Regions from separate parts of the Acidovorax sp. GW821-FHT10E04 genome, predicted to be linked through region 1. Evidence: predicted binding sites of a transcription regulator. Region 1 holds the regulator's gene; each other region holds the start of a gene.
The links. Region 1 encodes FNR, which switches genes on or off when oxygen is low (the NO sensors DNR and NnrR bind a similar motif). Its sites were predicted from a motif close to TTGATNNNNATCAA; they were not measured.

Region 2: a site for FNR is predicted at 2,515-2,528, ahead of cyoA (ubiquinol oxidase subunit II). Genes of this name have one in related genera too.
Region 3: a site for FNR is predicted at 3,550-3,563, ahead of ubiU (ubiquinone anaerobic biosynthesis protein UbiU). Genes of this name have one in related genera too.
Region 4: a site for FNR is predicted at 2,173-2,186, ahead of AC07OC_RS12255 (universal stress protein). Genes of this name have one in related genera too.

What each region holds. Positions count from the first base shown of each region.
Region 1 covers NZ_JBWKMT010000002.1:410,243-415,221, reverse strand. Annotated here, with positions in the region: gene AC07OC_RS06895 (sulfite exporter TauE/SafE family protein) at 1-750, opposite strand, end outside; gene hemN (oxygen-independent coproporphyrinogen III oxidase) at 756-2,138, opposite strand; gene fnr (fumarate/nitrate reduction transcriptional regulator Fnr) at 2,325-3,047, shown strand; gene AC07OC_RS06880 (hypothetical protein) at 3,113-3,406, opposite strand; gene AC07OC_RS06875 (FixH family protein) at 3,458-3,739, opposite strand; gene ccoG (cytochrome c oxidase accessory protein CcoG) at 3,812-4,979, opposite strand, start outside.
Region 2 covers NZ_JBWKMT010000002.1:144,826-149,804, forward strand. Annotated here, with positions in the region: gene cyoB (cytochrome o ubiquinol oxidase subunit I) at 1-1,298, opposite strand, end outside; gene cyoA (ubiquinol oxidase subunit II) at 1,357-2,418, opposite strand; gene AC07OC_RS05515 (MFS transporter) at 2,732-4,072, shown strand; gene tolA (cell envelope integrity protein TolA) at 4,190-4,979, opposite strand, start outside.
Region 3 covers NZ_JBWKMT010000003.1:347,950-352,928, forward strand. Annotated here, with positions in the region: gene AC07OC_RS10950 (putative zinc-binding protein) at 1-125, opposite strand, end outside; gene ubiT (ubiquinone anaerobic biosynthesis accessory factor UbiT) at 129-656, opposite strand; gene trhA (PAQR family membrane homeostasis protein TrhA) at 675-1,295, opposite strand; gene AC07OC_RS10965 (U32 family peptidase) at 1,314-2,243, opposite strand; gene ubiU (ubiquinone anaerobic biosynthesis protein UbiU) at 2,437-3,471, opposite strand; gene AC07OC_RS10975 (MFS transporter) at 3,668-4,843, shown strand; gene AC07OC_RS10980 (LysR family transcriptional regulator) at 4,840-4,979, opposite strand, start outside.
Region 4 covers NZ_JBWKMT010000003.1:623,536-628,514, forward strand. Annotated here, with positions in the region: gene AC07OC_RS12245 (helix-turn-helix domain-containing protein) at 1-802, opposite strand, end outside; gene AC07OC_RS12250 (TetR/AcrR family transcriptional regulator) at 956-1,579, shown strand; gene AC07OC_RS12255 (universal stress protein) at 1,697-2,119, opposite strand; gene AC07OC_RS12260 (metallophosphoesterase) at 2,231-3,076, opposite strand; gene AC07OC_RS12265 (LysR family transcriptional regulator) at 3,220-4,179, opposite strand; gene AC07OC_RS12270 (hypothetical protein) at 4,305-4,745, shown strand; gene AC07OC_RS12275 (phosphoenolpyruvate carboxykinase (GTP)) at 4,918-4,979, opposite strand, start outside.

The sequences.
Region 1 (4,979 bases):
CCACAGTGAGGGTTTGTAGACGAGGTCCATCCACAGTGCCCAGCTTGCCACCGCGCAGAGCAGGCCACCGGCGGCGCGCGTCCCCCAGTCCGCGCGCACGGTGTTGAGCCGGGCCCGCAACCGCGTCCAGGCCCAGGGCCCGCCGACCAGCCAGACGCCGCTGCCAATGCCAAAAAGCGCCATGGACAATGCGCCCTCCAGGGGCCCTCCGCTCAAGGCAGCCACCAGCAGCGCCGAATACAGCAAGCCACAGGGCATCAGCGCCCAGAGAAACCCCGCGGCAAGAATGCCTCCCGGGGCACGGACCAGAGGCCGCACGCGCTCCCACACGCCACGGCCCGCCTGCTCCACCCAGAGCGGCTGCCGCGCCTGGACCATCAGCATCAGCCCCCACGCCATCACCGCGACGTGCATCAAGGTCCACGCCGGGCGCAGTGCCATGGTCTGCTGAGTGAGCCACGCCAGGCTGTCCATGGCCAGGGCGGCCAGCCCGCCCGCCAGGGCATATCCCGTCAGGCGGCCCGTATGAAAGGCCACGGCCCGCCGGGCCACGCCACCGCGCGGTGCCCACCGCACCGCCTGCACCTTCGGGGGAGCCCCCTCCGCCGGCGCCCCGGCGCCCGGGGCGGATGCGCAGCCCGCGCTCCCCTGCCCCACCACGGCGCCACAAGGTGCCGAGCACATGGCCAGGCAATGGGACCCGCCAACGAGCCCCATCAACAAGGCAGTCGAGGCAACCGTTGCAAGCATGGGATTCAGATGATGCGTGAAAAACGCGCGCGGTTGCGGTCTGCCTGCAGATATCGGTCGAAAACCATGGCGATGCCGCGCACGAAGAACCAGCCCATGGCCGTGACCTCGACACCGTCGGGCCTCACCTTGACCAGTCCCTGCTCGGCCATGGTGTCGAGTTGCGCCAGTTCGGCGGAGAAATAGTGCCGAAAATCGAGGAGCCAGGCCTGTTCCATGGGCTCGAACAGCAGTTCTCCCTGGCACATCAAGGACATGATGACGGCACGGCGCACGAGGTCGTCCCGCGTCAGGGCCAGGCCACGCACCACGGGCAGACGCCCCTGGTTCAGCAGGTCGTAGTACTCATCCAGGGTCTTGGCGTTCTGGCTGTAGGTGGCGCCGACCCTGCCAATGGCCGACACGCCCAGGCCGATCAGGTCGCAGTCGGGCTGGGTGCTGTAGCCCTGGAAGTTGCGGTGCAAGCGGCCCTGCCGCTTGGCGACGGCCAGCGAGTCCTCCGGCAGCGCGAAGTGGTCCATCCCCACATACACATAGCCGGCGCCCATGAACGCGTCGAGCGAACGGGAGAGCATCGACACCTTGCCGGAGGCTGCGGGCAGTTCGGCGGAGAGGATGCGGCGCTGGGGCTTGAACCGCTCCGGCAGGTGGGCATAGGCATACAGCGCAATGCGATCAGGCCGCAACTGAACCACCTGCGCCAGCGTGCGGTCGAACGACTCCGGCGTCTGGCGCGGCAACCCGTAGATCAGGTCCACATTGATCGATTCGAAGCCGAGCGAGCGCGCGGATTCCACCAGCGAAAACACCTGTTCGGCGGGCTGGATGCGGTGCACCGCCTTCTGAACCTCGGGGTCAAAATCCTGCACGCCAAAACTCAGCCGGTTGAATCCAAGCTCCGCGAGCACGGCAAGCCGGTCGGCATTGACGGTACGGGGGTCCACCTCGATCGAGTACTCCCCGCCCGGCGCCAGGGTGAAGCTGCGCTGGAGCATCGCCATGAGTTCCCGCAAGCCATCGTCCGACAGGAAGGTGGGGGTGCCGCCGCCCAGATGCAGCTGGCTCACCACCTGCCCCGTGCCGCAGTGCGCCGTGTGCAGATCGATCTCGCGGCTGAGATAGCGCAGATAGACTTCAGCCCGGTCGTGGTGCTTGGTGATGATCTTGTTGCAGGCGCAGTAGTAGCACAGCGACTCGCAAAAAGGGATGTGCACATACAGGGACAAGGGCAGCGCCTTGGTCAGGGTGCCCATGCGGCGCTGCTCGAGGGCGAGGGCGTAGTCCTCCTGGCCGAAGGCTTCCACAAACCGGTCGGCCGTCGGATAGGAGGTATAGCGGGGGCCTGGTACGTCAAAACGGCGCAGCAGGTCAGGCGAAACAGCGGTCATGGGGCGAATCCTTGCGTACACCTTGACTGTGCCGTAAGCTGCCCCCCATGTCCTTGACATGAATCAAGTGATGGAGTGGCCGGAACAGCGACAATTTGATGCATGTCAGTCGCCTGCCCGCCCTCCAAGAGACTCCCTCTTCGGCCATCGGGCGGTATGCTCGAAACCTAACTCCGCCCTGTGCCTATGAACCCGCTCACCATCAAAGTCGCCTGTTCCAATTGCAACCTGCGCGAGCTGTGCATGCCGGTGGGCCTGAGCGAAGAGCAACTGCACCGCATCGACGAGGTCGTTGCAGTTCGCCGCAAGGTGAAGCGCGGCGGTACGCTGTTTCGCAATGGTGAGTCGTTCACCTCGCTTTATGCCATCCGCACCGGCTTTTTCAAGACCTGCGTGGCCACCGAGGACGGACGCGACCAGGTCACGGGGTTCCAGATGGCGGGCGAGATCATCGGCCTGGACGGCATCGTGAATGACCACCACACCTGCGATGCGGTGGCCCTGGAAGACGCCGAGGTCTGCGTCATGCCGTTTGACCGCATCGAGGAATTGTCCCGCGAGGTCACCGCGCTGCAGCACCACGTGCACAAGATCATGAGCCGCGAGATCGTGCGCGAACACGGCGTGATGCTGCTGCTGGGCAGCATGCGTGCCGAGGAGCGCCTGGCAGCGTTCCTGCTCAATCTGGTGCAGCGCCTGCACGCCCGCGGATTCTCGCAGTCCGAGCTGGTGCTGCGCATGACGCGCGAGGAGATCGGCAGCTACCTGGGCCTCAAGCTCGAGACCGTGAGCCGCACCTTCTCCAAGTTTGTGGAAGAAGGCATTGTCGAAGTCAAGCAGCGCCATGTCCGCATCCTCGAGACCGACGCGCTCAAGCGCATCGTGAACAACCAGTCCGCCTGCCACTGAGCAAGGCGAGCCAGGTCCGCCCGTCCCGGCAACGCCTTGCCACCGGAGCCCGGCCGGTGCGCTGTTCAAGGGCAGGATGATGTCTTTCGGCAATCATCAGGGCGCTCGCCTTCGGGCACGGGGCAGCGGTTGAGTTCAAAGGGCGACATTGCCAGCAGCGTGGTCAACGCGCTGGAGGCCATGGTGATGGCCCAGAACGCAAAGAACGCGAGCGTGTAGACGCCCTGGCGCGACAGGGCCAGCGGCTGCCCGAACCAATGCAGGTCCTGCGGGTCCACCATAGCAAAAACCAGCATCTCCATCGCGCCCGCCATCAGAAAGGCGGGCCATGCAATCCACATCAGGCGTTGCGTCCACATCGGGGTTGTCTCCTGGTAAGGCCGCGCAGACCCGCTGCTCGGCCAGGGGTTTCAGCGTGGCTGGTCCTGAACCGGTGTCGCCGCGTGGTTGCGGCCCTTCATGGCCGGGGCCAGGCTCTTCTCCGGAGCCTCCAGCGTCTTGTTGATTTCGATGCCCTGGCGGTAGTAGTCCTCGACGACCACGGGGTCTGGCCGCGAAATCGCCAGCCACAGCGTGACAAAGCCCGCCACGATGACGATGGCAGGGCCGGCGATGATCAGCCAGACGTGGCCGAATTTCCACCAGGGCGCAGCGGTGGCGGGGGCGGAGCCGATGGCTGGATTGGATGGCATGGGTGCTTGCTCCTCAAAAATCTTCTCGGTCATACAACGTCCCCGGGGCCGTGCACCGGGGTGCACGTCGCCTCATCGGGGCACCAGGAATACGGACTTCTCGGTCACATGGGCCGCAGCGCCCACCGCCTGCACATCGAACTGCACGGCATGGGAGCCCGGGGGCGCGGAGCCATACGGTATCTGCAGGCGCACGGCCACCCACCGGGACTCCGCGGGGCCAATGTCCACCTCGGCTTCAGAGGCCACCTCCAGCCCGTCCAGGCCGCGGGCGCCGATGCGGTAGCGCTGGGGGCCTTCGGTGGCGTTCATGATCTGCAGGCGGTAGATATTCTCCAGCTTGCCGCCCGCCACGATGCGCGACAGGGCCGCGCGGTCGCGCACCACATCCACCTTGAGCGGCGTGCGGGTGACCAGGCTGGCCATCATGCCCACGCACAGTGCCACCAGCACGGCGGTGTAGATCAGCACGCGAGGCCGCAGGACGCGCCGCAGGATCTGCGACTGGCTCCAGCGCTGCGCCACGCCGTTCAGCGTGGAAAAGCGGATCAGCCCCCGGGGGTAGTGCATCTTGTCCATCACCGTGTTGCACGCATCCACGCACAGTCCGCAGCCAATGCACTCGTACTGCAGGCCCTTGCGGATATCGATGCCCACGGGACACACCTGCACGCACAGGGTGCAGTCAATGCAGTCGCCCAGGCCCTTGGCCTTGTGGTCGATCGTCTTGTTGCGCGGGCCGCGCGGCTCGCCGCGTTCCACGTCATAGCTCACGATCAGGGTGTCCCGGTCGAACATCGCGCTCTGAAAGCGCGCGTAGGGGCACATGTACTTGCACACCTGCTCGCGCATGTAGCCCGCATTGCCATACGTGGCAAAGCCGTAGAACAGCACCCAGAATATCTGCCAGTTGCCCTGCAGCGCCAGCAGTTCCGCGCCGAGCTCGCGGATGGGCACGAAATAGCCCACGAACGTGAACCCCGTCCACAGCGCCACGGTGATCCATACCACCTGTTTGAGAAACTTCTTGCGGATCTTCTCGAAGGTCCAGGGCCCGTTGTCCAGCCGCAGCCGGGCACTGCGATCGCCTTCGATCTTGTGCTCGATCCACATGAACATTTCGGTGTAGACCGTCTGGGGACAGGCGAAACCGCACCACAGCCGCCCCGCCACGGCCGTGAACAGGAAAAGCGACAGCGCCGAGATGATGAGCAGGCCCGTGAGATAGATGAAGTCCTGC
Region 2 (4,979 bases), 270 kb from region 1:
ACGTTGTGGAAGTGGGCGATCAGGAACAGGCTGTTGTGCAGCACGAAGTCGGCCGGTGGCACGGCCAGCAGCACGCCGGTCATGCCGCCGATGGCGAACGTCACCATGAAGGCCACGGTCCACATCATGGGCAGCTCGAAGCGGATGCGGCCCTTGTACATGGTGAACAGCCAGTTGAAGATCTTCGCGCCCGTGGGGATCGAGATGATCATCGTCGTGATGCCGAAGAACGTGTTCACGCTCGCTCCCGAGCCCATGGTGAAGAAGTGGTGCAGCCACACCAGGTACGACAGGATGGTGATCACCACCGTGGCATACACCATGGAGGTGTAGCCGAACAGGCGCTTCCTGCAGAACGTGGCCACCACTTCGGAGAAGATGCCGAAGCACGGCAGGATCAGGATGTACACCTCGGGGTGGCCCCAGATCCAGATCAGGTTCACGTACAGCATGGCGTTGCCGCCCAGGTCGTTCGTGAAGAAGTTGGTGCCGGCATAGCGGTCCAGCGACATCAGCACGAGCGCGGCCGTGAGCACCGGGAACGAGGCCACGATCAGCGCGTTGGTGCACAGGGCCGTCCAGGTGAAGACGGGCATCCTCATCAGGTTCATCCCCGGCGCGCGCATCTTGATGATGGTGACGATCAGGTTGATGCCCGAGAGCGTGGTGCCCACCCCCGCGATCTGCAGCGCCCAGATGTAGTAGTCCAGCCCCACGCCGGGGTCCTGCGCGCCGAGGTTGGACAGGGCCAGCCAGCCGGAGGTGGAGAACTCGCCCAGGAACAGCGACACCATCACCAGCACGGCGCCGGCCGTGGTCATCCAGAAGCTGAAGTTGTTGAGGAACGGGAACGACACGTCGCGTGCGCCGATCTGCAGCGGCACGAGGTAGTTCATCAGGCCCGTGACCAGCGGCATGGCCACGAAGAAGATCATGATCACGCCGTGGGCGGTGAAGATCTGGTCGTAGTGGTGCGGCGGCAGGTAGCCCATGTTGTCGCCAAAGGCCATGGCCTGCTGCAGGCGCATCATCACGGCGTCGGCAAAGCCGCGCAGCAGCATCACCACGCCCAGGATCATGTACATGATCCCGATCTTCTTGTGGTCGATGCTGCAGATCCAGTCGCGCCACAGGGTGCCCCACAGGCGGAACCTAGTGATGGCGGCCATCACGGCCAGCCCACCCAGCACGGTGGCGACAAAGGTCCAGAGCACGATGGGCTCGTGCGCCATCGGTATGGAATCCCAGGTGATGCGGCCCAGGGCCCAGTGGGGTGCGGTAACAGGTGAGGAGGACATGGCGGTCAGTCTTCTTGGGCGTGGGCGCCGGCGGCCGGCAGGGCGGGGCTGGGGCGGGTCATTGGGCGGCGGTGCTGCGGGTGGAAATGGCGTGGCGCGACTCGAGGGCGGCCACCACCTGGGCGGCGTTCTGCGAGGTGCACACGTCCTGGGGCAGGTTCAGGCCCATGGCGCGCACGTAGGCATCGCCACCGTTCTCGTCGATGGCCATCATGTGGTGCATGCACATCTTGCCGTCCTCGACGCAGCGGTTGAGCACCTTGTCGTACAGGCCTTCTTCCACGCTGGCAAAGCGCTGCACGGGGTCGCGTTCGCTGGGCTTGGCCAGGGCCATGTAGGCCTGGCGGGTCAGGGGCTTGCCCTCGGACCGGGCCCTGGCGACCCACTGCTCGAAGTCGCCCTGGACCAGGCCGTGGAACTTGAAGGTCATGCCCGAAAAGCCCGAGCCGCTGTAGTGTGACGCCATGCCGTGGAACACGCCGGGCTGGTTGATCACGGCGTTCAGCTCGGTCTGCATGCCGGGCATCGCGTAGATCATGCCGGCGAGGTCGGGCACGTAGAAAGCGTTCATGGTGGACGTGGCCGTGAGCTTCAGGAGAATGGGCCGGTCCACCGGCGCCGCCAGTTCATTGACCGTGGCGATGCCCAGCTCGGGATACAGGAACAGCCACTTCCAGTCCATGGCCACCACCTGCACTTCCATGGGGGTGGATTGCGTGTCCAGGGGCTTGGTGGCCGAGATGCGGTCCAGCGGACGGTACGGGTCGAGCTTGTGCGTGCCGATCCAGGTCAGCGCGCCCAGGGCGATGATGATCATGAGCGGCACCGTCCAGATCACCAGCTCCAGGGTGGTGGAATGGTGCCAGTCGGGGTCGTAGTCTTCCTCGGTGTTGGCGGTGTTGTTCTGGCGGTACTTCCAGGCAAACCACAGGGTGAGGGCGATCACCGGCACGATGATGATGAGCATCAGCAAGGTGGCCTGGATGACCATGTGGCCCTGCTGGGCCGCGATGTCGCCCGCCGGGTTGAGGACCACCGCCTTGCTGCAGCCGGCCAGGCCGCCCAGGGCAGCAGCGGCGGCGAGCCAGGCAGGCCCGCGAAAGTGAGGAAGTTTGAACATGTGAAAGGCGCTACCAAGGCGTTGATTCGAGGGTAAACGCGGATGTCGGGATACCGCAGAATGTAATATCGCTAGCTTTTTTGTCCATTGGACATTTTGTCCAGGGTCAAAGGTTGTTGCCCCCCATCCAGGGCATGGGGGCAGAGCCGGCGTTGTCCTGCACGGCGCCCTGGCCCAGGCGTACTTGTCCCGGGGCAGGCTTGCGGGTAAAACCTAGGTACCCGGTGCCTTTGCGGGCAGCGCGATCACTGAAAATCAGGCGGACGAGCCCAGCCGTCCTGGTTTTTTCCGACAACGACAAGGAGTCCTGTTCATGAGCAGCCCCGCCTCTGCCACCTACCCCGCGGCCGGCTTCGAAGAAAGCCCAGCCTCTCTCTCCCGGGCGGACACGCATGAAGATGTCACTCCCAGCGAAATCGCCGTGGGCGTGATCATCGGGCGGTCGTCCGAGTATTTCGACTTCTTCGTTTTCGGGATCGCCTGCGTGCTGGTGTTCCCGTCGTTTCTGTTTCCCTTCATGTCGCGCCTGGATGGCACGCTCGCCGCCTTTGCGCTGCTGGCCGTGGCGTTCGTGGTGCGGCCCGTGGGCACGGCCATTTCCATGGCCATCCAGCGGCGCTGGGGGCGGGGCACGAAGCTGACCATCGCGCTGTTCCTGCTGGGGGTGTGCACGGTGGCCATGGCCTTCCTGCCGGGTTACAAGGACGTGGGCATGACCGCCATCGTGGCGCTGCTGATCCTGCGCATCGGCCAGGGGCTGGCGCTCGGCGGCTCGTGGGACGGCCTGCCGTCGCTGCTGGCGATGTCCGCCCCCCGGCACCGCCGGGGCTGGTACGCCATGATCGGGCAGCTGGGCGCGCCGCTGGGGTTTGTCTTGGCCGCGGGCCTGTTTGCCTATCTGTACAGCAGCCTCACCGTCGAGGAATTCCTGGCCTGGGGCTGGCGCTATCCGTTCTTCGTGGCGTTCGCGGTGAACGTGGTGGCCTTGTTCGCCCGCCTGCGCCTCGTGGTGGGCCAGTCGTACGCCGAACTGCTGCAGGAGCGCGAACTGCAACCCGTGCCCGTGAGCCGCGTGGTGCGCGACGAAGGCAGCAATGTGCTTTTGGGTGCTTTCGCCGCGCTGGCGAGTTTTGCGCTGTTCCATCTGGTCACGGTGTTCCCGCTGTCGTGGATCACGCTGTACTCGGAACAACCCGTCACGCAGATTCTGGGGGTGCAGATCGTGGGCGCCTTCCTGGCGGCGGGGGCCATCATGGTGTCGGGCTGGCTGTCGGACCACCTGGGCCGCCGCAAGCTGCTGGGCGGCATGGCGGTGATGATTGGCGTGTTCAGCTTCATGGCGCCGGTGTTGCTCAACTCCGGCGAGGTGGGCAGCACCATGTTCCTGCTGCTGGGCTTCGTGCTGCTGGGCCTGTCGTACGGCCAGGCTTCTGGCACGGTGACTGCCAATTTCTCGCCCCAGTACCGCTACACGGGCGCCGCCTTGTCGGCCGACCTGGCCTGGATCATTGGCGCCGCCTTCGCGCCCCTCGTGGCCCTGTACCTGTCCTCCCAATTCGGGCTGCTGGCGGTGACGGTGTATTTGCTGTCCGGCGTGGCCTGCACATTGGGTGCCCTCAATCTGAACCGCCGCATGGAGCGGCGCGACCGGTAGCAACGGCGGGTATTTTGCTATCGAATAGATAGCTTCTGGCGCTTACCCATCAAGCGCTGGAGGTCAAAAAGCAAAAGAAAAAGCGCCCGGAAGTACCGGGCGCTTTGTTTTGGGGGCTCAGTCCTGCGGCCTGAAACCGATGGTCAGGGAAGGCGGCACGCGTCCATCCACGTCGCGCGGCAGGGTCTCGGTCTTGTCCAGCGCGCGCAGCACGGCTTCGTCCCAGGCCTTGTTGCCGCTGGACTGCACGAGGCGCTTGCCGACGATGGTGCCATCGGGCGACAGGCGCACCTCCACCTCCGCGCGCGGGTTGCCCGAGATCGCATCGGGGTACACGATGTTGGGCTTGACCTTGGCCGCCACCTTGCCGCCGTAGCTGCCCGAGGGGCCGGCGCTGCGCTGCGCGGTGCCGGTGGCATTTTCGCTGCCGGTGGCGCCCGCCAGGCCCTGCATGCGCCGCAGGTTGTCCTCGCGCTGCTTGGCCAGCTGCTTTTCCTCGGCCTCTGTCCTGCGCTTGGTGGCTTCTTCCGCCTTGCGCTTGTCTTCGGCCAGCTTCTTTTGCTTGTCCTGCTCGGCCTTCTTCTGCTCGGCCAGCTGCTTTTCACGCTGCTCTTTTTCCTTTTCCTTTTGCAGGCGTTCCTTCTTCTCCTGCTCCAGGCGGTCGCGGCGCTCGTCTTCCTTGCGTTCACGTTCGCGCTTTTCACGCTCCTGCTGCTGTTCGCGGGCCTTTTTTTCCTGTTCCAGGCGCTTCTTTTCACGCTCGATGGCGATGTCGGCCTCGCGCGTGTCCGGCGGTTCCACCGCGCGGGGCGGTGGCGGTGGTGGCGGCGGCGTGGGGGTGCGGACTTCGGGGGGAGCGGGCGGCGGTGGCGGGGGCTCCACGGCACGGGGCGCGGCCTGCTGGGGC
Region 3 (4,979 bases), on a different contig from region 1:
CACGACATCTCGGCGACGCCGTGCCGGTCCAGACGCAGCGCCACATGGTTGGCCAGCTGCGCGGCGCTGGAGCAGCCCGAGCAGGAGTAGACGAGGGGATGATTCAGGGCCTGGTGGGGGGTCATCGCTCACCCTCCGTGGCGTGGCGCAGGGCCCCGGCGGCGCCGCAGGTGGTCCAGCACCTGGCGCGGTGCCAGCCTCTGCGCCCACTGGCGCGGGTCCAGCACCGGCAGCTCGATGGCGTCGAGCGCGTTCTTCACCACCAGGCCCAGTTCGGTGTCGCCCTCCATCGACAGGCGGCGGCTGAAGAACAGCGTGTCGGGGTCCTGCTGGCGCTGGGCGAGCAGCAGGAAGTCGTGGGCCGTGGCGCTGAGCGTCAGGTCCGCCACGGCGGGTGCCGCGAGCGGGGCATGGGGCGCGAAACGCTGACCGGTCCAGGCAAAGTCGAACGCCAGGCGCGCATCGCGCACCTGCACCCGCATCTTCTTGTCGAACAGCAGGCGTCCCACGTCGGGGGGCAGGTGCCGGGCCAGCGCGAGGTTGAGCGCCGTCACCAGCAGCACCGAGCCCGGGTAGGCGGGCAGGCGCGACAGCACGGCCCCCACGGGAGGGGGAACCACCCGCGGGTTCGAAGGCGAAGAGGAGAAAGCAGCCATAGGGTAGGAATCGGGCGCTCAGGCCACGTAGAAGAACACGGTGAAGAAATGGCAGGCACTGCCGCCCAGCACGAACAGGTGCCACAGCCCGTGGCCATGGCGCACGCGGTGGTCCAGCGCGTAAAAGACGATGCCCAGCGTGTAGCAGGCCCCGCCCGCCAGCAGCCAGCCAAAGCCCCCGGGTGTGAGCGCCCGCCACAGCGGCACCACGGCCACCAGCGCCAGCCAGCCCATGAGCACGTAGATGACCAGCGACAGCGCCCGCGCGCCGCGCGCCCACCAGATCTCCTGCGCGATGCCCAGCAGCGCCAGGCCCCACACCACGCCCAGCAGCGACCAGCCCCAGGGGCCGCGCAGCGACACGAGCGCGAACGGGGTGTAGCTGCCGGCGATCAGCAGGTAGATGCTGCAGTGGTCGAGCTTTTGCAGCACGGCCTTGATGGCGCGCCGGCGCACGCTGTGGTACGCGGTGGACGCGGCGTACAGCGCCACCAGCATGGCGCCGTAGATGCTGAAGGCGACCACCTTCCACGGGTCGTCCAGGCGCGCCGCGAGCGTGATGAGCACGGCCGCGCCCGCCGTGGCGAGCACGGCCCCGGCCAGGTGGCTGATGCTGTTGAAGCGTTCTCCGGCGTACATGCGATGGGGGCCCGCGGGTCAGGACTGCGCCACGGCGCTCCGCACGCGCCCCTGCTCCAGGCCCGGGCGGCCGAACCAGTAGCCGTCGCAGGGGAGGTCGGGCATCAGCGGCTGCATGCGCTCCACCAGGTCGCAGGCCGCCTCGGGGGCGCGCGCGTGGCGGGCTTCGTCAAACGCGGCCACCACCTGCGGCATGTGCTGCGCCTGCGGGCTCAGGCGCAGCACGTCCACGCCGCAGGCGCGCAGGCCCGCCAGTTCGTTGGCCAGGTTGTAGACGCGGGCCGATTGCGTCTGCGTGCCGTTGAGCACGAGAAAGCCCTCGTTCTCGCGCGTGCGCAGCGGCAGCCCGTCGGCATGCTGCAGGCAGCTGAACTGGCAGTCGTCCTTGGGCAGGTTGCGGTGGCGCGCGGTGAAGCAGCGCGCCGAGTACGCCAGCGGCATGCGCCCGTAGGCGAAGACCTCGGTCTCCAGGCCCTGCGGGCGCTGCGCCAGCACGGCCGACAGCGCGTCCCGCGACATCTCCACCGGCATCACCCAGCGGGTGGCGCCGAACTGCGCCATCCACTGCAGCGAGTGCGCGTTGTACAGGTTCAGGTGCGGCCCGGCCACGAAGGCCCGCGGCCCGGTGGGTGGCCGCGAGAGGCAGTGCACGGCGCCCATGTCGTTGGCCTCCACGGTGAACTCGCCGTTGGCCGTGATCTTGTGCAGCAGGCCCACGTCCGCACTGGATTCGATGAGCACCTGGGTGGACAGCACGGCCTCCTTGCCCGCGTCCCGCAGCATGCGCGCCAGCGCCAGCCAGTCGGCCAGGCGCAGCTCATGGCGGCGCGAGCACACTGTCTCGCCCAGGTACACCACGTCGACGGGCGTGGCGGCCATGGCTTCGTAAAACGCGAACACGGTGTCGCGCGGCCAGTAGTACAGCAGGGGGCCGAGAGAGAGTTTCATGGGGCGGGCTTCAGGGGTTTGATCGTGGGATCCAGATGCTGGGAGCGGCGCATGGAGTTCGAATCTGGCGCGGCCCAAGCCAGCGACCGCCGCGCAAGGGCCGCCCCGCCGCGCTGGCGGTGTCCCCCTTCCCGCATCGCGCAAGCGAGGCGAGAGAAGGGGGAAGGCGCGAAGCGCATCAGGGGGTTGTTCTTCATTTCCAGGGGCGGTGGTAGGCGCCCAGCGTGTGCTGCTGCCCTTCGGCCACCTGGTCCAGGCTGGCCATCCAGCGCGTCTTGGGCGCGTAGCGGTGGGGGTGGGCCAGGCACTGGTCGATGGCCTCGCGCCAGACCTGCGTGACCTGGGCCACGTAGGCCGGGCTGCGCTGGCGCCCTTCGATCTTGATGGCGCGCACGCCCATCTTCACGAGCTGGGGCAACAGCTCCAGGGTGTTGAGGCTGGTGGGCTCCTCGATGGCGTAGTAGTTCTCGTCGCCGCCCACGTCGAAGCGGCCCTTGCACAGCGTGGGGTAGCCGGCGCTCTCGCCGGGCGCATAGCGGTCGATCAGCACGCCGTTCAGGCGCGACTCGCGGCCCTGCGGCGTTTCCACCCAGCGCACGGCCTTCGGGGGCGAGCACACGCCGTGCGTGTTGGGCGATTCGCCCGTCGCATACGACGACAGCGCGCAGCGCCCCTCGACCATCACGCACAGGCTGCCAAAGCCGAACACCTCGATCTCCACGGGCGTGCGGTCGATGACCTGGCGCACCTGCTCCATCGACAGCACGCGCGGCAGCACGGCGCGCACGATGCCGAACTGCTCGCGGTAGAAGTTGATGGCCTCGTAGTTGGTGGCCGAGCCCTGCACCGACAGGTGCAGCCGCAGCCGGGGGTGGCGCTGCACCGCGTATTGCATGAGGCCCGGGTCGGCCAGGATGACCGCGTCCACGCCCAGGTCCACCGCCTTGTCCAGGGCGCTGCGCCACGGCCCCGGGTTGGCGGCCTGCGGGTAGGTGTTGAGCGCCATGAAGACCTTGCAGCCACGCGCATGCGCATGGGCGATGCCGCTGGCGATGGCCGCCTCGTCAAAGTTCAGGCCCGCGAAGTTGCGCGCGTTGGTCGCGTCGCGCAGGCCCAGGTAGACGCAGCTGGCGCCATGGTCCACCGCCGCCTTGAGCGCGGGCAGGCTGCCGGCGGGGCAGACGAGTTCGAGGGCGGGCGCGGCCTCTGCAGGGTTGTGGGGTTCCATGGCTCTGGTTCAAACGCAGGCCCCCGGTGGGAGCCCAAGCACTGGGTGGCACCATACCGAGGCCGCTGCGCGCGCCGGCTGATCTTCATCAACCGGAGTGCACAATGCCAGAGCAATGCAGTCGGACTTTGACGCGGCCCGGCCGCCCATGCCCGCCTCGACCCTTTCCTTCCCCATTCCAACAACACCCTTCGCCGTGAACAAGAACCTGTGGCTGCTGGCCCTGTGCCAGGGCCTTTTCCTGACCAACAACGTGGTTTTCATCGCCATCAACGGCCTGGTAGGCCTGCAGCTCGCCCCCTTTGGCTGGATGGCCACGCTGCCCGTGATGGGCTATGTGGTGGGCGGGGCCCTGTCCACCGCGCTCGTGGCCCGCAGCCAGGCCCGGTGGGGCCGCAAGGTGTCGTTCCAGATCGGGCTGGCCGTGGCGATCGCGTCGTGCGGCCTGTGCGCGTGGGCGGCCTTCAGCGCCAGTTTCTGGCTGCTGTGCGCCGCCACCGTGGTGGCGGGCTACTACAGCGCCAATGGCCAGCTCTACCGCTTTGCCGCCGCCGAGCTGGCCCCCGCGGCCTACCGCGAAAAGGCCGTGTCGCTGGTGCTGGCGGGCGGCCTGCTGGGCGCCGTGGCCGGGCCGAACCTGGCCAGCGCCACGCGCACGCTGTTTCCGGTGCCTTTCGCGGGCGCCTACGTGGTGCTCATGGGCGTGGCCCTGCTGTCCATGCTGTGCATGGCGGCGATCCGCTTCGAGGCGCAGCCCGCGCGGCGCGACGCCGCGGGGCAGCCCGTCGCGGGCCGCCCCCTGTCCGAGCTGATGCGCCAGCCCGCGTTCGTGGTGGCCATCCTGGGCGCCGCGCTGGGCTATGGCGTGATGAACCTGCTGATGGCCGCCACGCCGCTGGCGATGCAGGTGTGCGGCTTCAACTTCGATGCGGCCGCGCTGGTGCTGGAGTGGCACGTGATCGGCATGTTCGCGCCCGGCTTCGTCACCGGCCACCTCATCAAGCGCTTTGGCGTGCTGTCCATCATGGGCGCCGGCGTGCTGCTGAACCTGGCCTGCGTGGCCGTGGCGCTCATGGGCGTGGAGCTGCACCACTTCGGCATCGCGCTGTTCATGCTCGGCGTGGGCTGGAACTTCCTGTTCACGGGGGCCACCACGCTGTCCATGACCGCCTACCGCCCCGAGGAAAAGGACCGCGCCCAGGCCGCCATCAACTTCTGCGTGTTCGCCACGCTGGCGCTCAGCTCGTTCTCGTCCGGCGTGCTGGTCACCACGCAGGGCTGGACGCTGCTCAATGCCGGGTCCCTGGTGCCCATCGTGGTCACGGGCCTGGCGCTCGCCTGGCTCGCGGCCCGGCGGCGGCGCGCCGTCTAGGCCCGCGTGGCTCCGGTGCCGGCACCGCCCGGCACCGCGACCGCGTGGGCGAGCCACCGGGCAAACGCGGCCACGGCGGGGTCTTCCTGCCGCCCCTGCGCCACGAAGAGACTGTAGCCACGCAGGCCGCTGTCAT
Region 4 (4,979 bases), on a different contig from region 1:
GCTGCTGCACGTAGTGCGCCACGCCGCCCAGCGGCTCGAACAGCCGGTACAGCATGCTGCGCGAGACGCCGAACGTGCGGCTCAGCAGCTCGGGGCTGAGCGGGGCTCCCAGGTGCTGCGCGATGTATTGCTGGATGCGTCTGAGGGTGACACCCTGGATCTGTGGCTCCGCCTGGGCGAGGGTGTCGCGGCCCGGGCGCAGGCAGGCCGCCAGCATCTGCGTGGTGGCCTGCACCACGGCGGGCGCCTCGGGGAGGGTGACGGTGGGCAGCCGCCGATGCAGCGACTGCAGGTAGTCGCTGAGCAGCCCGCCCAGCGCCGTGTGGCCGCGCAGCACCGTGCCGTGCAGGTCGGCCGAGGGGCTGCAAAAGGCCTCGTCGGCGATCTCGCGGGGCACGACGATGGACAGGACGTGCGAGGGGCTGGCGTAGGTGCGCTGCGTGCGGCCGAGGTCGAACACGGTGATGTCGCCCGCGCGCACCTGCATGTCCACGCCGTCGTCGTGCTGGCCCACGAACCCGCCGCTGCGGTACCACTGCACCAGGTAGTGGTTGACCCCGTCGCGCGCCACGCGCGGCGTACCGCGCGAGAACTGCTGCCGGCCAAAGCGCAGGTCGCCCACCAGCAGGGCGCCCAGGTGACTGGCGGTGACCGATGCACTGAAGCTCTCCAGCGGATCGCGGTCCAGCGGCGCGACATCGAAGACCACCGAAATGCTGCTGCGCCAGGCCTCGAAGCGCTCTTCGCCGGAACCCTGGTCGGTGGTGAAAACTGTCGATGGCAGGGCGTGCGGCGTGGACATGGCGGCGCGATTATGGGGGCGGGTGCTGCAGTGCACCAGCGCAGATTGCCCGCCCTCGCGCCCAGGCCCGCGGCACGATTCCTGCTGGAGAAAACGTGAACGACGTAGTTGCATTGCAACTTGGTCATTTATTTTTTTACTGTGATGTATAAAATGGACGCCATGCAAACGCAGCCCCCCAAAGCCTCGTTCAAGGAGCAGATGCACCAGGCGCGCGAGGATGCCATCCTCCAGTCCACCTGCCAGCTCCTGGGCGAAAAGGCCTTCGACGCCATGACCATGGACGATGTAGCCAACGCCGTGGGCATTGCCAAGGCCAGCCTGTACAAGCACTTTTGCAGCAAGGAAGAGCTGTGCAGCGCCGCCATGGTGCAGATCCTGGCGCGGGTGCGGGCCTATCTGGCGGACCTGCCCGCCGAAATGCCACCCCTCGAAAAGCTCCATGCGCTGGTGCGCTGGTCGCTGGAGCGCCTGCTGAGCAATGAAATGCCGCTGCTGCCCAGCCGCAACTCCACGCTGCGCGCGGTGCTCATGGCCAACAAGGACTATCTCAACGGCCTGGTGGCGGTGAGCGACCAGATCGGCGAATGGATCACCCAGGCCCAGGCCGAGGGCGTGATCAACCCCACGCTGCCACCGCTGGTGGTGCTGTACACCTTGTATGCGCGGGCCTGTGACCCGGTGGTGAGCTTCCTCAAGGAAGGCGGCCAGTATTCGGATGCGCAGATCGTGGATCTGGTGGTGCGCACCTGTTTCGACGGGCTGGCTGCGCGGTAGCGGCAGCCCGTTCCGGCGTTTCGTACCTCGCAAGAAAGCCCGGCATGCCGGGCTTTCTTGTCTTGTGGGCGAAAAACCCTGCCGAGGCAGGGCGCGGCCTGCGCCGGGCGGCGGGGCTCAGCGCACGAGCAGCACGGGCACCTTGCTGTGGGCCAGCACCTGCGTGGTGACCGAACCCATGACCAGGGTGGCCAGGGCCCCGTGGCCGTGGGAGCCCATCACCAGCAGGTCGAACTTGCCGCTGTCGGCCACCTTGGCGATGTTCTCGCCCACCGTGCCGACCTTGACGCTGCGCTTGGCCTCCACACCGTGGCGCGCGAGAAACTTGCACACGGGCGCCAGGATTTTCTCGGCTTCTTCGGCGTGGTAGTTCTCCACGACTTCCTTGCCCAGGGCCGCGCGGGCACGCGCGGGCAGCGGGGCCTGCACGGTGAGCACCGTGTACTGGTGGTTGCCCCCCAGCAGTTCTTCGTGGGTGGCCAGGTAAGCCAGCATTTTCTTGGTGTAGGCGCTGCCGTCGACAGCAAGCAGGATGTTCATGGTGTTCTCCGAAAAGGAATGGGTCAGACTAACGTGCGCGGACTTCTGTTGTCTTGACCTGGGTCATGTTTTTTCCTCTGCACTGCGGGGCGGCAGGGCCCCGTGCGCCGATCATAAGGTGATGCAGCACTGCGCCTGGAACGCCGCCTGCTCGCCCTTGCGCGCATAACCCAGCGGATTGGCCACGACACGGCACTGCCACGGCGTGCCGTCCTCGCGCAGGCCCCGTGCCGTGTAGTCGCTCGGGGCATGCAGGTGCCCGTGCAGCCACAGCTGCGCGCGGGGCAGCAGGGCGTCCAGCGCGTTGCAGAAGCCCGCCGTGCCCGGCACCATGCCGTAGCGCGGGTCGGCACTGCGCAGGCTGGGCGCGAAGTGCGTGGCCACGACCGTGGGCCCGTCGAACGGGACCGCGAGCGCGTCGGCCAGCCACTGCTGGCAGACCAGGGCCTGGTCGCGCACGGCCTCGGCGAGGAACGGCTGCGCATGGCGGGTGCCGCCCGTCTTGCGCAGATAGAAATTCGCCGCCCGGAAAGCCTTGTCGCGCAGCTTCAGGCGCCTGGCCAGGTCGGTGGTGCCTTCGTGGTCCGCCAAAGCGTCGAAATCGCTCCAGAGCGTGGTGCCCACGAAGCGGACACCTTGAAGAGTGACCACCTCCCGCTCCAGCCAGGTGATCCCCAGCCGTTCGCAGGTCCTGCGCAGCCGCTGGTGGGCCGCATCGAAATCCTGCGCGTCGTATTCGTGGTTGCCGGGCACGAAGAGCACCGGCGTGGGCCAGCCCGCGTACGGGGCCAGGGGCGAGAACCGGGCGAGGCCGAAGTCATCGTCCTGCAGCAGCGAGCCCTGCTGGTAGGAGCCCACGTCCCCCGCAAGCACCAGCACATCGGCGCCGGGGGCCGGTTCGGGGATGAAATGGGGGTGCGCCTCAAGGTGCAGATCGGACAGCAGCTGGATGTTCATGGAGCGCGCAGTCTACGGGCTCGGGGTGGGAAGGGGCGAAGCGAATGCCCTGGCGGCACCCCGAAATGCGCCAGATCCCGCCGCAAGGCACTGCCGCGGCAGGCCGCGCTGGGGTGGGTGGGCGGGATGCCCGCGCCCGGGCCTCACGGTTCGGGAAAGGTGCGGCGCGCCGAGCGCGCCAGGGCGTGCAGCAGCCAGGTCATCGCCGCCTGCTGCGGGCCGCGGCGGCGCCACAGGGCATCGACGTGCACGGGCGGGACGTCCAGCGGCAGGGCCCGTTGCACCAGCGCGTCGGAGATGCCCGTGACGGGCACGAAGTGGCGCGGCAGCACCGTCAGCAGGTCCGAACCCGACACCACGCGCCCGGCGGTGAAGAACTGGTTGACCGTGATCACTACCTTGCGCTCGCGGCCCAGGGAGGCCAGCGCCTCGTCGATGAAACCGAAGGGGCGGCCGGAAAAGCTCACCAGCATGTGCCGGGCAGCGCAATAGGCGTCCAGGGTGAGCGGCGCGTCCGCCAGCGGGTGGCCCTGGCGCATCACGCACACGTATTCCCCGTCGTAGAGGCGGCGGCTCTCGAACGCGACCGCCCCGCCCGACTGCGCGCGTGCCGTGAGGTCGGCCAGCACGGCCGGAAAGTAGCCTACCGCCATGTCGGCGGCTTCCTCGTCGAGCAGGCGCCGGGGGTCGCGGGTGGTCAGGGGCAGCACCCGGATCGAGATGCCGGGGGCCTCGCGCTCGATGATCTCCACGAGGGCGGGAACCAGCGTGGCCGCCGTGGCATCGGCCATGGCCAGCACAAAGGTGGACTCGGCCGTGGCGGGCTCGAAGCGCCCCGGCGCCAGGGAGTCCTGCAGATGGGCCAGGGCCTCGCGCACGGGGGGCCACAGCGCCAAGGCGCGGGGCGTGGGCTCGACCCCCTGGCCGCTGCGCACCACCAGTTCATCCCCCAGCACGTCGCGCAGCCGGCGCATGGCATTGCTCACGGCGGGCTGGGTGATGGACAGCTTGTGTGCCGCGCGCGTGAGGCTGCGCTCGGCCATCACCTCGTCGAAGACGCGCAACAGATTCAGGTCCAGCGAGCGGAAGTTCAAGGGTGTCATGGGAATTCATCACCATTATGAATATCAATGATTCAAAATATAAACTTGAACATGCAAAGGGTAAACCCTAATATCACCCCATCGCCCGGCAATCTCGCCACAAGCGTTAGAAAAGGGAAACCGAAATGACCAGCTTTGCACACGTTGACTACCCCACTGAACACCCCGGCGTGGTCCGCGCCGAAAACGCCGCCGCCGCTCTGAAGAGCGTGGCCGCCAACTTTGACGGCGCCCGTGGCGCCGCCACCCTGCTGCTCGCGGCCGTCGTGTCGGCACTGCTGGTCGTGGCCAACCAGGTGATCGACACCTGGAGCGAAGGCCACCTGCTGGCCGCGTGGATGGTGCTGTGGCTGGTGGCGTTCGCCGCCCTGGCCCTGCTGACCGCCCCGGCACGCCGTGCTGGCGCCGCTCTGCGCGTGGCAGGCCGCGCCTGGGCGGAAAACCGCCGCCGCGCCGCGGACGACGAGCGCACCTGGCAAGTCGCCATGAAGGATCCCCGCATCATGGCTGAACTGAACCATGCAATGGGCATCCCCACGGTGAACGATATCCGCACGTACTACTGAGACCGCGCTGCGCGGCCGTCCCGATCCCCTTGAAGCCGTGGCGAATGCTCGCCACGGCTTTTTTCATGGGCCGGCTGTCCTGCGCCTGGCCTGTTTCCCCCTGGCGCCGGCCCATGAAAAAACCGCCCGTTCGGCAGAAGGGGCGGTTTCTCGGACTGGGAAGAACAGGGTTTTATGCAGCCAGGCGTTTTTCCAGCAGGGCCTTGGTGTCCAGCAGGGCCGTGGGCAGGTGGT